DNA from 2 places in the Priestia sp. 179-F W1.4 NHS genome. Region 1 is predicted to be linked to the other one. Evidence: a T-box and tRNA genes for the amino acid it is inferred to sense, from the RefSeq annotation. Region 1 holds a T-box; the other holds one or more tRNA genes.
What was found. A T-box is a leader RNA that pairs with one kind of tRNA and senses whether it is charged. The one in region 1 lies ahead of leuS (leucine--tRNA ligase), so its partner is inferred to be a tRNA-Leu.
Positions count from the first base shown of each region.

Region 2: it has a tRNA-Leu gene. The T-box ahead of leuS (leucine--tRNA ligase) is inferred to sense a tRNA for this amino acid. The anticodon was not compared.

Region 1 covers NZ_JBIQFF010000001.1:43,334-51,177, reverse strand. Annotated here, with positions in the region: gene leuS (leucine--tRNA ligase) at 1-1,025, opposite strand, end outside; T-box leader at 1,090-1,308, opposite strand; gene ACH0CI_RS00255 (GntP family permease) at 1,720-3,042, opposite strand; gene ACH0CI_RS00250 (MDR family MFS transporter) at 3,200-4,387, opposite strand; gene ACH0CI_RS00245 (hypothetical protein) at 4,546-4,701, opposite strand; gene ACH0CI_RS00240 (YtzC family protein) at 4,714-4,977, opposite strand; gene mnmL (tRNA modification radical SAM protein MnmL/YtqA) at 5,147-6,109, shown strand; gene mnmM (tRNA 5-(aminomethyl)-2-thiouridylate-methyltransferase MnmM) at 6,106-6,675, shown strand; gene ACH0CI_RS00225 (tetraprenyl-beta-curcumene synthase family protein) at 6,688-7,746, opposite strand; gene ACH0CI_RS00220 (alpha/beta fold hydrolase) at 7,778-7,844, opposite strand, start outside.
Region 2 covers NZ_JBIQFF010000003.1:410,137-417,980, forward strand. Annotated here, with positions in the region: gene ACH0CI_RS17305 (GerAB/ArcD/ProY family transporter) at 1-246, opposite strand, end outside; gene ACH0CI_RS17310 (hypothetical protein) at 272-505, opposite strand; gene ACH0CI_RS17315 (GerAB/ArcD/ProY family transporter) at 602-1,723, opposite strand; gene ACH0CI_RS17320 (hypothetical protein) at 1,746-1,931, opposite strand; gene ACH0CI_RS17325 (hypothetical protein) at 2,228-2,497, shown strand; gene ACH0CI_RS17330 (phospholipase D-like domain-containing protein) at 2,813-4,207, shown strand; tRNA gene ACH0CI_RS17335 (tRNA-Trp) at 4,447-4,520, shown strand; tRNA gene ACH0CI_RS17340 (tRNA-Leu) at 4,547-4,628, shown strand; tRNA gene ACH0CI_RS17345 (tRNA-Gly) at 4,649-4,720, shown strand; gene ACH0CI_RS17350 (Na+/H+ antiporter NhaC family protein) at 4,937-6,337, shown strand; gene ACH0CI_RS17355 (GerAB/ArcD/ProY family transporter) at 6,536-7,636, opposite strand; gene ACH0CI_RS17360 (Ger(x)C family spore germination protein) at 7,657-7,844, opposite strand, start outside.

The sequences.
Region 1 (7,844 bases):
TCATGAGCAGGAACAGCCATAATTGCACCTGTACCATAGCTCATTAGAACATAGTCAGCAATCCAAATTGGCATTCTCTCACCGTTTACAGGGTTAATTGCATAAGCACCTGTGAATACGCCCGTTTTGTCTTTAGCTAAGTCTGTACGCTCTAAATCGCTTTTGCTTTTAATTTGATCTAAATACGCTTCTACCGCTTCTTTTTGTTCGGCTGTCGTAATTTTATCCACAAACGGATGTTCAGGTGCTAAAACGGCATACGTTGCCCCAAACAGCGTATCAGGACGCGTTGTGAACACAGTAAATGTTTCGTCATATCCATCAATTGTGAAGTGAACGTGAGCTCCTTCAGAGCGGCCAATCCAGTTTCGCTGCATTTCTTTAATACTTTCTGGCCAATCAAGATCATCTAAATCTTCTAGTAAACGATCTGCATAAGCTGTGATTTTAAGCATCCACTGCTTCATTGGACGACGCTCAACCGGATGCCCACCGCGCTCACTTTTGCCATCTATAACTTCTTCGTTTGCAAGTACTGTTCCCAACGCAGGACACCAGTTAACAGCTACTTCATCCACATAAGCTAAGCCTTTTTTATATAGCTGTAAGAAAATCCACTGCGTCCATTTGTAGTAGTTAGGATCAGTTGTATTAATTTCACGCTCCCAATCGTAAGAGAAACCTAACGATTTGATTTGACGACGGAAATTATTAATGTTAAGTTCAGTGAACTCAGCCGGATCGTTTCCTGTATCTAATGCATACTGCTCAGCAGGTAGTCCGAATGCATCCCATCCCATTGGATGAAGTACATTGTATCCTTGCATACGCTTCATACGAGATAAAATGTCCGTTGCTGTATAACCTTCTGGATGCCCAACGTGTAAACCCGCCCCAGATGGATAAGGGAACATATCTAATGCGTAAAACTTACGCTTTCCTTCATCTTCTGTTGTTCTAAATGTTTTATTTTCTTCCCAAACTTTTTGCCATTTTTGTTCTATCTTTTCATGATTAAAAGCCATACATAATCCTCCTTGTACGCTCCAGCTGTATTTAATTAAACTAAAAAACCCCTCATCCCTCAAACAAAGGGACGAGAGGTTGAATAAACTTCCCGCGGTACCACCCAAATTAGCACAATTATGTACTCACTCATTTTCCTTAACGCGGATAGACGGTAAATGTTACTTTACTTCACATTTACAACTCCAAGGTGAGTTCATGAACGCCCGTTTGCTGACTCGCACCACCCGTCAGCTCTCTTAGCTCGCTTCGTTCACTACTATTCCTTATCATAGTTTTTACATCATACTACCTTGTATTGTAAATAATATGTTCGCAAACTGCAAGTTGTTCAACGGATTTTGTAAAAGTTTCTACACTGCCTCACTGCTTTGTTGCTAAATCCCCTCTTTCATTCTTATATATGAACAACTTCTCCCAAAAACATACATACAACGCCAAACAAAGAGATTTAGACATAATTAAGTTAATCCTATCTAAAGCTGAATAAATAGGATATCTGGACTCCTTGCTACAAAACTGTTCATTTCCGTGCAAGGCTTCATCTTGCGCTCCAATCAACAGCTTAAAGCAACTAAACACATAAAAGCCGAGTTCACCATAATAATGAAAAGATCCGAACGATTTATCGTTCGGATCTTCCTTCAGCTAAAATACTTTTGTCCCCGCCTCTACTTTCTTTAACAGCTATTATTAAATACCAAATCCAAAAGAAAACAGGATAATCGCAAGTACGAGACCAACAAGCGGAACAATTACCGTCATCGCTGCAACTGATCCATACGCATCTTTATGAGTTTCTCCGCAAATAGAATTAATTGTGGTGACGACATAACCATTATGAGGCAAGGAATCTAATACGCCAGAAGATATAGCTACTACACGATGGAGAGCTTCTGGATTTACACCAGCATCTAGATAGTGAGGGGCTAAAATTGGCAAAGCAATCGCCTGACCTCCTGAAGCCGAACCTGTCATCCCCGCGATAACACTCACCGCAATAGCTCCCCCTATCAACGGACTGCCTGGAATATGCGTCATGGCATCTACAGCCACTCCAAACGCGGGAACAGCCTTAGCAACCCCTCCAAAACCTACGACAGCAGCTGTATTCCCAATTGCAATTAACGCTCCAAGCGTCCCTTCTGATGCTGCATTCCAAAATCCTTTAAAGTGTTTTTGGTTCACAATGTATGTGACAATGATACCGCTTAAAAGTGCGACAATCAACGCAGATTGCTGAAGCGGCTTATGAAGTGCAAAAGAAATAATGAGCACGACCACAAGCGGAAGCAAACTTAATAACGGATTAGGAAGAGACTGATTTTCCGTTACTGCTGGATCTTTCTCGCGTGATATAAAACGCTCTCCATTTTTAACTGCTTTTGAAATCAAGCGCTTTAACCACCAGTAGCCGAATACAGCCATCACTACCGCTACAACTAAACTGACTTCCCATCCTGCATACGGACTAGTCTTTAAATATTCAATTGGAATCCAGTTTTGGATTTCAGGCGATCCAGCCGAGGTCATCGTAAACGTAACGGAACCGAATGCTAAAGCAGCAGGGATAAACCGCCTCGGCAAATCAGCTTGTTTGAATAAGCTTAAAGCCATTGGATAGACAGAGAATGCTACTACAAACAGACTGACTCCTCCATATGTTAAGACCGCACAGGCAAGTACAATCGCCAACACTGCTCTTTTCATTCCTAGCTTACTGACAATCCAGCGAGAAACACTATCAGCGGCCCCGCTGTCTTCCATCACTTTTCCAAAAACGGCGCCCAATAGAAACATTAAATACCAAGAAGCAATAAACCCTGTGAAACCAGACATATAATTCCCAACAAAATTTGCTTCTCCTTCTTTCACCAGCTGTGGAAATAAAGGCATTCCGCTTGTTAACGCAACAACTAAAGCACTAAGCGGACCTGCTATAAATAAATTCATGCCTCTCATCGTTAATACAATGAGCAGCAATAATCCTCCAATTAATCCAATCATACTAAGCATATTCTAGCCCCCCAAGAAGTCATATAATTAGAAAACGCTTACATTTTTAAAGGTATATACTCCTTTCTTTGCTTGTCACGACCCTTACTATATTATTAAAGGAATACTGAAGACATTCCTACGTTTATTGAACAGTCAAAAATAAAACCACCTCTATTTATTTAGAGATGGTTAGTGAACGCTGACGTTTTTCTTTTAATTTATAATCGTATATCCATGTTGTACACATGCTCAATAACAATAATGCAATTAATAAATAGCACAGGGTAGACATATTAAACGCATCGAAAATAACGCCTCCAAAGAGAGGGCCAATCATTTTACCTGCAGTAGCCATACTGTTGACTACGCCTTGATAAAACCCTTCTTTTCCTGATGGAGCTAACTGACTTGCGACAGCTGGAATTGCTGGCCAAACAAACATTTCTCCAACTGTTAACACAATCATTGCTGTTAAGAACTGCGAAAATGTTGTGGCATTCACCACGATGATGAAAGAAGCCACAAAAATAACCGTTCCAATTAGAACCTGTACTTTTAATGTCTTTGCTACTTTTTGAATGATAGGCACAATCAAAGGCTGACCGACTACAATTAAAATGCCGTTAATCGTCCAAAGCAAACTGTAGCTAGAAAGAGGTATATTCAACTCACGCGTATGCGTAGCAATCGTTGTTTGCCACTGAACATACGCGACCCAGCATAATACGTATCCTGTACATAAAATAAGAAGGGCCGTCAGTTTCGTTTTGTGCTGAATACTACCGGCTTCATTGAGGACATTCGTTTGCCCAACTGTAACCGAAATATGACGGTATGAAAAAATAGCAATAAGAAGAAAAATAACGTATAAAATTGTATTAGCTAAGAAAATATACGTAAATGAATAGGATGCTACAACGCCCCCTACCGCTGCGCCAATAGCCACTCCTGCATTTTGAGCAACGTACATCGCATTAAATGCTTTTCTTCCGCCTTGTGGCCAGACTGAGCCTGCCATTGCATACATAGATGGAAACACAATACCAGATCCAAATCCTACAATAACCAAGAGAACAACGTATGTAGGCCAACCATGGAAAAACACCAGTCCCACTAATGCAACAAGGGTAATAATAATTCCTGATAAAATGGATTTATATCCTCCAATTTTGTCAAAAAGCGTTCCCCCTAGTAAATTACCCACTACGCTTGCAGCAGAGTTCAGCATAAGAACCACTCCTGCAACGGATAACGACTTTCCTAAATGTTCATTTATATAAATTGTATTGAGAGGCCATAAAAACGAAGCTCCCGTTACGTTTACAAGCATACCAATAATCAAAAACCAAAGTGACTTGGGCATTGATCTCCCCCCTATCTATTCGAATGCCAACGTACATTCTAGTCTTTTCTTAAAGGGTTCGCAATGCTTTTACATATAGACAATTTATTTGAAATTCGCTGACTATTTAAAAAGGTGATTTCACATGACAATATCATGCAAAATCACCTTTTTACCGCTTATTTTTGCTTCGAACGAACCGGCTGGGCACGCTTGCTGTTCCGTGCTTTTAATTCTTTTACAGGATCAAAATCTTTTCCTAGCTCAATATCATTGCTGTTGATCCCGTTTTTTGTTTTTTGTTCCGGGTTATTTTGATTTGAACGAGTTGCCATAAAATCCTCTCCTTAATGCTGAGTTGTAATCAATTTATTTTGCAGCTGCTGAACTTGCAGGCGCATGCGATATAGCTGCTCTCTTTGCTGTGCATTTGCACTGTGAGAAAACTCTTCAATTTCTTTATAAGCATTTTCTAATTTTTCCTGTGCTTTTGTATATTCAGTGTCATTGTAATGTTCTTGTTTCATGCCTTCCTGTAACTGACCTTGTCCAAAGCGAATAGCATCTTCACACTGCTGCATAAGTTGATCCACTGCTTGACGAGTTGTCATTGTCTATTCCTCCTATTCGTTCATTTCTGTCTTATTTTGCGCAACTTTACTCTCCTTTACGACAAGAAGAACCTGTTAAATATAAGCATCCTTAAATTTGTTTGGCACTTTTTCACGTTTTTGATACAATTTGTTGATGTATATTGCATGTAAAAAGGAGGTTGCTGATTTGAATCAGACAAACCCATTTCCGTATAAATCTGAAAACAAACGTTATCATACCTGGAATTATTACTTACGTAACCACTTTGGCCATAAGGTATTTAAAGTAGCCTTAGATGGAGGATTTGATTGTCCAAACAGAGACGGCACGGTAGCTCACGGCGGCTGTACGTTTTGCAGCGCTGCCGGTTCAGGAGATTTCGCTGGAAACAGAGCGGATGATCTTGTGACACAATTTAACGAAATCCGTGAAAAAATGCATCATAAATGGAAAGACGGAAAATACGTTGCTTACTTTCAAGCATTCACTAACACTCACGCTCCTGTTGAGGAGCTTCGTGAAAAATATGAAGCGGTCTTAAAGCTTCCCGGAGTTGTTGGGCTTTCTATCGCCACGCGCCCTGACTGTCTCCCCGACGATGTGGTGGAGTACTTGGCTGAATTAAATGAACGAACTTATCTATGGGTAGAACTTGGACTGCAAACTGTTCATGAACGAACTTCACTGCTTATCAACCGGGCACACGATCATCAATGCTATGTAGATGGTGTAGCAAAGCTTCGAAAACACGGTATTCGCGTTTGTTCTCACATCATTAATGGTTTGCCTTTAGAAACACCTGAGATGATGATGGAAACGGTACGGGAAGTAGCAAAATTAGACGTTCAAGGAATTAAGATTCATCTGCTTCATTTACTAAAAGGAACTCCTATGGTCAAACAGTATGAAAAGGGCCTTGTTGAATTTCTTTCATTTGAAGAATATGTAAAGCTTGTATGCGATCAGCTCGAAGTAATCCCTTCTGAGATGATTGTTCATCGTATTACCGGTGATGGACCGATAGACCTCATGATCGGACCGATGTGGAGCGTAAATAAGTGGAGCGTATTAAATGCCATTGATCAAGAGCTCGAACGTCGCCAAAGCTATCAAGGAAAATATTACGAAAAAGAGTTGATGGAAAGATGAAAATAGAACGTATCCTGCCTTTTGCCCGCACGTTGCTCACTAATGCTGTGGCCGAAGGAGATGTCGCGATTGATGCTACAGCAGGAAATGGACATGATACATTGTTCTTAGCCAACTTAGTCGGAGATACAGGTCATGTATATGGATTTGACATTCAGCCCCAAGCCATTCAAGCAACTCAGCAGCGATTGACAGAACATCATGTAGAAAAACGAGTCACGCTTATCCAAGAAAGCCATAGCAATATAAGCATGCTTCCCCACTCTATTAATGGACGAGTGACGGGCGCTGTCTTTAATTTAGGTTATTTACCAGGTGGAGATAAAGAAATCGTCACCACTTCTGAAACAACAATTTCTGCAATTGAGCAGTTACTTGATTTGCTAGCACCTGAAGGAGTGATTGTGCTCGTTATTTATCACGGACACGAACAAGGGAAACAAGAAAGAGACGATTTACTAACGTACGTCCAAAATCTGGATCAAAAAGACGTCCATGTTTTACAATACCGCTTCATGAATCAGCAAAACAATCCTCCGTTCATCATTGCTATTGAAAAAAGATAAGCCGCATATGGCTTATCTTTTTAACATTCGGTACAAGCGTCCGTTGATATAGAAAAAGTAGCTGAGTGCTCCCCCCGCTTTGATTAATCGACGTGCATTCACATGAACATGTTTTTGTGCCCTCACTTTTTGATCGGACAAATAAACGCCTAGGAGTCCCTTATAGATAAAGCAGTGAAAGTGATAATCCGGCAGTTTTTTAGCATATTCGTCCGCTTTTACAACAAAATGCAAAAAGCGGTCCATCATTTGCTGATAGTGAGGATAATAAAAACAAAAGTTCAAATCTCCTCCTGCTTTATCTTCTTCTTGGTCAATTAAATAATCGAGTAAAATATGTAAACCTTGAATATAAGGAAAATATCCCGCTTTTATTTTCTCCGTCATTTCTTTGGTCATCTCTTCTTGAAAACTGTAAGCGGCCAAACAAAAAATGCCTAACGTTGAACCAGAGCACGCTGAAAATTCATACCACTCCATTTCAGGAACACTGTGCCGGTGAGCATCAAACCAATTCTCTAATCGTGGAACTCTTTCCTTGATTTCAACATGCTTATGTATTTGCAAATCACAATAATAAGTAGCTAGTTCTAATAAATGTGAAGAGACGATATGGTAATTACAGGCTTTTCGCAAGGACTGCTGACAAGTCTGGACAAGTTCCGCTAAATATCCTCCATCGTCTTTATCCGTTCGAAAACGATAGTAATCCCCAAGAGGTGCATGAGGAGTCAACGCATCTGGCATCGATTCATGTAAGGCTGCAAAATCTTTAGGATCGAGCGAATTGCTGCGGTCACATAAGTTATCTAAGTAATCGCTGATTGTTTGGTAGGCAACGATAAATTTTACGCATTCAATCATGTTTTCTTTCGCTAAAATCGATAGGATGCCGCCTCCTTCACAATGAAAAGTTTTTGTATCGATACTTGCCAATGCTTGAGTGCGTAATTCTTTATTAGGAATCTCTTTTGCCCGTTCCCGCCAATGGTTAAGCTCATGATGAACGACGGGAAACACTTCTCGATAAATTTTTCTCATTAATGAAATAGGACGAGACGGAATCTTCATTTATTTTCACCTCAATTTCTGACAGCACTCATTAAATGTGAAGATCAACAAAGCTTTTCGCGTATGTAAAAACGTATTCTCTTTCAGGCTCATTAAAG
Region 2 (7,844 bases), on a different contig from region 1:
TAGATATTTTCCAAATACTACATCATTGATTTCAACCAGATTTTTATCTTTAAATAAAAGTCCGAGAGCTATATATACTTTCACTAATACAAATCCGCATGCTACTCCGAAAATAGCCGGAATCCAAGCAGTTTGCTTAGAATCAACAGTCATAGACGCTGGAGCAATAACAATTGTGCTTCCAATTGTATAAAGCATGACGAGCATGCGAAATTGAATCGTTGAAATTTTAACTACAGGTTTCACGGTATTCACTTCCTCGTCTTACGTATTAAGATAATAAATGAAGTAAAAATATGCTGATTGGTCTAAAGATAGCAGCTGATAAATCAGAAGGATTTGGAACATATAAACCCAGTGCTTTACAGATGCTTACGGACGTTCCAATTGCAAGAACTGTGTAGAATAGCCATAATTCTTTCTTCGCTTTTTTTTGCCGTAAGTTAGGTACTTCAAACCAAATGACGAGCGTGCAAACAATAAGTAACCCCAATACCCCTAGCATAGACTAGCTCCTATACATGAATAATTAATGTTATATTTTCCAGAAAAATAACTACTTATACTGAAGGTGCATTCTCTATTAAAGGTTTTTGATTTTTTAGTCGCTGTTAGAAGAATGCTGCTTTTTGTTTTGAATAAATCCTGCAATTAAAAGGAAAAGCGGATATAAGATGCCTACAAATAAGCTGTAGGGAATCCACGTTTTTGTATCCCAATCTTTTTGATAAGAAACGCTTGGATATACAATAAGGGAAAGTGTAATCATGATGAGTGCGACTGGAAAAGAAAATAGCTTGTAGTCCTTTATATGAAATACATTGGCAAACCCCAAAAGAGTAGCGTAAAAGTAAATGCAAAGCTTAAAAAAGAGAGTAATAAACCACAAAATAGCAATGACTACTTCAATTCCTTGAAGAAAGTTTCCTACATCAATTCTTCTTCCTAATTCATAGCTTGGAAACATGGTGATTTGGGAGTAATAAGGACCAAGCACTAAAATTCCGAGTAAGATTAACGTAACCATCACTAGTCCACCGGCTATATTACCTATATAAAAAGATTGAGTGGCCTTTTTTGTGTCTGGTGTATGGGAAGGAAAAATCATAAGCAGAATCGTATAAGTCAAAGAACTCATGCTTAAAAACGTTAAAACAGCTCGAATAAAAGCTTTTGGATGTATTTCAAGCACAGGCTGAATATGCTCTATTTTAATTTGCGGAATCATAGACAAAATCAGAAGTCCGAATAATCCGACAAACCAAGGGAATAAAATCTCGGCACTTCGTGCAATAACTTCTATTCCTAGGCGTACTCCTACGATAACCACACCCATAAATGCAATGTGGATGGCTGTAAGCGGCGTGTAGGGAAGAATTTGTGTAGTGAGAAAATTCCCTACATAGTAAAGAACTTGACTGCTGATAAACAAATTGGATAATACAAAAACAGCAGAAACAATCTTTCCAAACAGTTTACCTAAAATTTTTTCGTTCATTTCCATCAGCGTAAGCGTTGGAAACATTTTTCCTAGTGAGGTAAAAAGCAAAACTAAGCCAATTCCTGATGCTACACCGAAAAGTGCTGCAATCCAGGCGTCTTGATGAGCATCAGCCGTAATAGCAGCAGGCACAACAATAATTGTGCTTCCGATGCTATATAAAGTTACTAGCTTGCGAAATTGCGCAGCCGAAATATTGATTTCATTAAGCAAAATGAGCACATCCTTTTGCCATATACACGAATTAAGTGATCCAACGGAATAATAAGTGACTTAAAGGTTGAAACATTGCTTCTACCCAATCAGAAGGGTTCGGTAGAGGCAGTCGAAAGATTTTTGCAAGAGCGATCATCATACTGATTGTCATGAATACAATAAAAATTTTCCGTTCCTTTTTATGAGAGGGTTGAGGTAATCTTTTTATTTCCATCCATATAATTCCTGCACAAATGATCAAAAAGGAAAGAAACAAGTGCATGCAGTCAACCCCAATATATTTTGACGTTCAAATAAGCTATTCGTATGATGTCCGCTAAAGAAAGTGATTATACATTTATGTAAAATATAGAAAGTATTTCAAGGGATAAAAGATATCATTGGACGCTCTTAAATAATAAAGGAATTCGTTATGCAGAATATTTACGCAGCTTCAACCTATTGAAACGTCGTATGAATAAGTGGAAAAATGCCACACTATAGAGTGAACAAATGGAAAGGAGCACTATGATGAAAAAATTCCCATATAACAAAGATAAACAACAATCGTTTCAAGCAGCACAGCAGGGGCATAAAGAAGCAGTAGATGCATATGAACAGGCAAATGAAGCTAAAAATGATGCATCGTATGGACATGAAGCGAAGCAAGCGATAGGTGAAGTGAACGAAGCCTCTCAGCAAATCGAAAATGCGCTTGAAAATGCTTCTGAAACACAGCTTCAGCGTTTAACTGAGTTTCAGCAAGACATAAAAGATATGGAAAACGACCTTAATCAATAAAAGAGCCGCTGTTTTACTTAGACTTAGAGCAGGTTCATAATAGGGTATAAATTGCAAAAGCAGAAGATAATGAACTTCTGCTTTTTTTTATTGGCAGAGTGAATGTAGGTTTCGTGTATATAATGGCTTCTAGCAGTTGTTTGGAGGGCAAGGCGAAGGCTTGCACGGAAATCAACAGTAGTGTAACAAATAATCCATCGTTCCATTCTTATTTTAAAAGGTATAGAAGTTAAAAAAGTAAGAATCCTAATAAAAACAGAACGATAAGAATGGAAAGGGATTGTGACAGGAAACATGCTAATAAATATACTAATAATGATTGTCGTATTGTACTTCATATATGTATTCGTAACTGCAGTGGTACTGTTTTATGTCCCTTTGCACAAGGGAAAAGACTTAAAAGTAATGAATACTGAGAATTTTTACGGAAAGAAAGAGTCCACAGACCGCGTTATGCTTTTGGAAAACGGTTATTTTTCAGGACTTGTTCGGATGCAGATGATTCAAGAAGCGAGGCATACAATTGATATTGCTTACTTTTCCATCGGCAAAGGTCGTTCGTCGGATTTACTTATGGGTGCTTTATTCGAAGCTGCGGACCGAGGTATACGTATTCGAGTGCTGTTAGACGGGATCTCTCATGGGTTAAAAGGCAAGAGAAAAAATGTTCTTTATGCTCTAGCTTTCCACAATAATATTGAATTAAAGTACTATGAGCCCTTTACTATTCTTAAACCTTGGACATGGCATAACCGTCTTCACGATAAAATAATAGTAGTCGATGGCCAATTAGGTATTAGTGGAGGACGAAATATTGGAGATAAATACTTGGCCAGTCAACCGGATGAAAATTTTGTCTATGACCGTGATGTGCTGATTTATAATACAAAGCAAGAAAGTAATAGTGTCATTCTTTCAATGGAGAAGTATGTAGAGAAATTATGGAACCACCCGTATACGCGCAAAGCTTTTCCAAAGCTCAAGAAAACTAAACAATTTCGTGGCCTTTCAGGAAAGAAATTGTTAATAGATCAATACGAAGAGGCCAAAAAAGCAAACGACCCCTTTGTCCATCCTTATATTGTATGGAGAGAATCAACGATGCCTACAAGAAAGGTTTCTTTTATTACAAACCCTATTCAAAGAATGAATAAAAGCCCTTTTATATGGAAAACGTTTATTAAGCTTTCCGAGCAAGCTGAAAAATCCATTGTCGTTCAAAGTCCTTATATTGTACCAACAAAAGAGATGGAACAGTATATAGATAAGTCAGTAAAATCTAAAGTGCAAAGAATTATTTTAACGAATTCTATTACGTCCACTCCGAATGCTATGGCTTTTTCTGCATACTTAGGAGTGAAAAATCGCGTCATAAAAGCGGCTTCAAAGCTTTATGAATATCAACAGCCTTATTCCGTTCACGGGAAATCCGTTGTTTACGACCAGCGTTTGAGTGCAGTTGGTTCTTTTAACTTAGATTCACGTTCTGTATTTTTAAATACTGAATCTATGGTTATGATAGATAGTGAAGAATTTGCAGCCGAGCTAACAGGGGCTATTGAAACTAAAATTTCTCACAGTACGCTTGTGGGAAATGAGGGGGAACCTGTGGATTTTAATACGGATTCTCAAAAAAACGTGCCTCCCGTAAAATCTGCACTCCTCCATATTCTTTCAGTCTTCACGCGATTTTGGAGACATTTTGTATAGTTCTGCACTTTTCCTAAAAAAGTGCTTTTGCAGAAAGCTTATAAAAATAAATGGTAGAGGATAAAAGGTGCTGCAACTGGCAGTGGGAAGTGTGAAAAGCTGTGATATGCCTCACAGTTTTTTTGAAGTCGCCAGTACTAGTCATGATTCATAAAAAGACCTATTGACGAAATTCCATATATGTTTTATTATAATATAGCGTCGTCAATAAACGAGGTTCTTTTGAAGAAATCATTTCTAGGGGCATAGTTTAAAGGTAGAACTACGGTCTCCAAAACCGTCAGTGTGGGTTCGATTCCTACTGCCCCTGCCATTTTGGAGTTATTTTTCAATTCACACGCGGGTGTGGCGGAATTGGCAGACGCGCTAGACTTAGGATCTAGTGTCTTATGACGTGGGGGTTCAAGTCCCTTCACCCGCATCTTTACTTTTATATATTGCGCGGAAGTAGTTCAGTGGTAGAACACCACCTTGCCAAGGTGGGGGTCGCGAGTTCGAACCTCGTCTTCCGCTTCTTTTCAAAAGCAGTTTGCATGTGCAAACTGCTTTTTTTGTTGTAGAAATAAAGATTTTTACTATGCTGTTTTTAATTAGAAATAGTTTATTCAATCAGTGCTGCTTATACGTATTATTTTCGTGAATATACACATATTATTGGGGTTACATTAAAAGCTAATGAACGATACGTGAAGACGTCTAATATGGTTTTTAAGATAGGGGGAGAGTCCTATGGAATCTAGTTGGTTTTCAATTATACCGTTTTTAATTGTTATTCCAATAGCTATTTTCACCAAACAAGTGCTACCAGGGTTGTTTTTAGGCTTATTAGTAGGCGCTTATTTGATTGATCATTCGATTGTCGGAGGTGTTGAAAAGTTACTTCACTACGTTGTACAAGCTCTTAGAAATAAAAGTAATATAGAAATCGTTGTCTTTTTATACGCGTTTTCAGGGCTTATCGGAATGATTAAGATGGCTGGAGGAGTTAAAGGTTTTGTGGAAACAGCTGCAGAAAGAATTGATACAAGAAAAAAAGCTCTTATTTTAACCTATGTTTCAACCATTGGAACATTCAGTGCTCCCACCTTTCGTTTTGTGACGATCGCGCCCATTATGAGAGCGCTGCTGAAAAAAGTGAAAATGACGACAGCAGAGCTAGGGTTTGTTATTGAAACAACTGCTACTCCTGTTATCGTCTTAATTCCCGTGGCAACGGCATTTGTAGGATATATGGTCTCAATCATTCAAATGGCAATTGATCATCAAGGCATAAAACAAGACGCTTATTCTTTGTTTATTCAAAGCATTCCTTATAATTTCTTTTCGATTGTGATTATTTTAGTAGGGATTTATTTCAGCTTTTTTCATCATTCAACGTCTACGGCTCCTATGAAGCTCGAGGAAGAAGACGAAAAAGATTGGCATGATTGTCATCCTTGCGTATCGAAGGATTTGCCTTCTAAGCCTTGGAATTTGTTAGTACCTTTACTTGTTGTGATTTCACTTACCTTACTTTTAACATGGTGGAGTGGACATCGTAAGAGTCACACCTTTTTTGAAGCATTTATTAAAGCAGACGTGTTAGAAGCGATGGTAGTAGCTTTAATTATGACTACGTTAATTACCCTCATTTTTTTCTTGTTTCAGCGCTTTACATTACAGAATTTGCTTAATGGTTTTATCACAGGAGGCAATGACTTGATGTCCGTTATTTTGTTGTTATCGGTAGTATGGGGATTATCCGCTGTGACAGAAGACTTAGGTTTTTCAAATTTCGTGACGGCACATTCTAAGTGGATTCCTCAAATGTTTGTCACTCCGTTCATGTTTATCTTTGGAGCCGCTATTTCTTACTTTATCGGATCTGCTTGGGGAACGTGGGGGATTTTAATGCCGCTTGGCGTATCGCTTGCAAGTTCTGCAGATCTTTCTTTGCCGTTAATTATCGGTGCGGTGTTTGCGAGCGGTTCCTTTGGAGCGTTTTCTTCACCTTTAAGCGACGATACGAATACCATCGCCAAAATATTAGATTTATCTGTTATTGAATATGCCAAGTATAAATTAAAGCCAGCTTTAATTGCAGCGGGAATAACAGTTGCTTTCTATCTTGTTGTATCTTTCTTATTTTGAATGAGAAAAATAGCCGTCTAGTATCAATTTTTCATTTTTTTTAATTTAAAGTATGCATACAGTCCTAATGACAGGCACACTAGCATGATACAAGTAAGCGGAAATAAGATGGTATTAACAAAATGATCATAAAACCATATATACACGCACATCACCTCAATAATTTTAACGCCATTTTTTCTATTTAGTAGAGATACACTATCTGTGCTGCTTCTTCCTATTCTTCAAAAAGGCGATAATCAGAAGCAGTAGGGGTATGATAGAAAATAGCGGCATATGCAAAAGAAATCTCGCTACGTGCAATCCTTCGTAAAGGTGTTCTTGAAAATTACTAGCGATTGTAATCGACAAAAACAACACAATGATGCCTAAAGGATACGCTAGACGGGAAGGAGATTTAATTTTAAATAAAGTAGCTGTACCTATTATAGAAGCATAAAACAAGATGCTAACTTTGAAATAAATCCCAATCACCATAGCGAACATAAAAAATACATCTAGACGCTCTAAAAAATCAGCTACTTGGATCGTTTGGACAGTACTAAGAAGAGGGAACTGTGATCTTGTCGTCAGATCAACTCCAAGCACGCTAATGTTAATGATCATCGTAATAATTAGATTAATTCCGCTTAATCCCGTTGCGCATAGCATGGTCACACTTGCTTTTTTGGGATTGCTTAAGTAAGGAAGAAGCATAGTAAATACAATAGCTTCCGTGAAAGGAAAATACAGCGTTTCGGTCAAAGCAACTTTGGCAACAGGAAGTATTCCTTCTTTTAATACCGGCTGCAAGTTCTTAAAATCAATTAATCCTGAGCTAATAATTAAGATGAAGCCTGCAATAGCTAGAAAATACATAAAAATAAACAGAAGCTCTCCTGATCTCGCTATCGCTTCAATTCCTTTTCGGGTTATATAGATAATGACCAGCATCAATAAGGCATTGGCAATAAATAAAGGCGTATCGGGATAAGCAAAAGTAAGAAGCATTTCTCCGAAATCTCTTAGAACTCGTGATGCATCGTATAAAAAATAGACAATATATACGAATGCAAGAAGTGTTCCCAGTGCCTTACCTAAAATTTTCTGCATGTATTCTGTAGGGAGGAGGTCCGGATAGTAGGAATAGAGCTTATGATAGACTAAGAAGAAAAAAAAGCTGCACAGCATTCCAATTAAAATAGCTAGCCATGCATCTTGCTTCGCTCTCATTGCAAGAGGAACTAATAAAGCACTTCCCAGCTCGAATAAAACCATGAGAATAAATAACTGAGTGGCGCTGATTTTTGCTTTTTCCATATAGCCAGAACCTCCTTACCTCATTGTTGTTTTTCTTTTACGCTAGAGAGAAACGATTTATTGCGCAGACCTGTTCGGCGAATGTAAGCTTCTACTGTAACGTCTACATCTAATTTTGGAAAATAAACGTCATCCCATTCTGATTTGAGTTTTTCCCACTGATTAGGCCGCGTGCGTGCTAGTGCTTCTCCAAATCCAAAGATGTCAA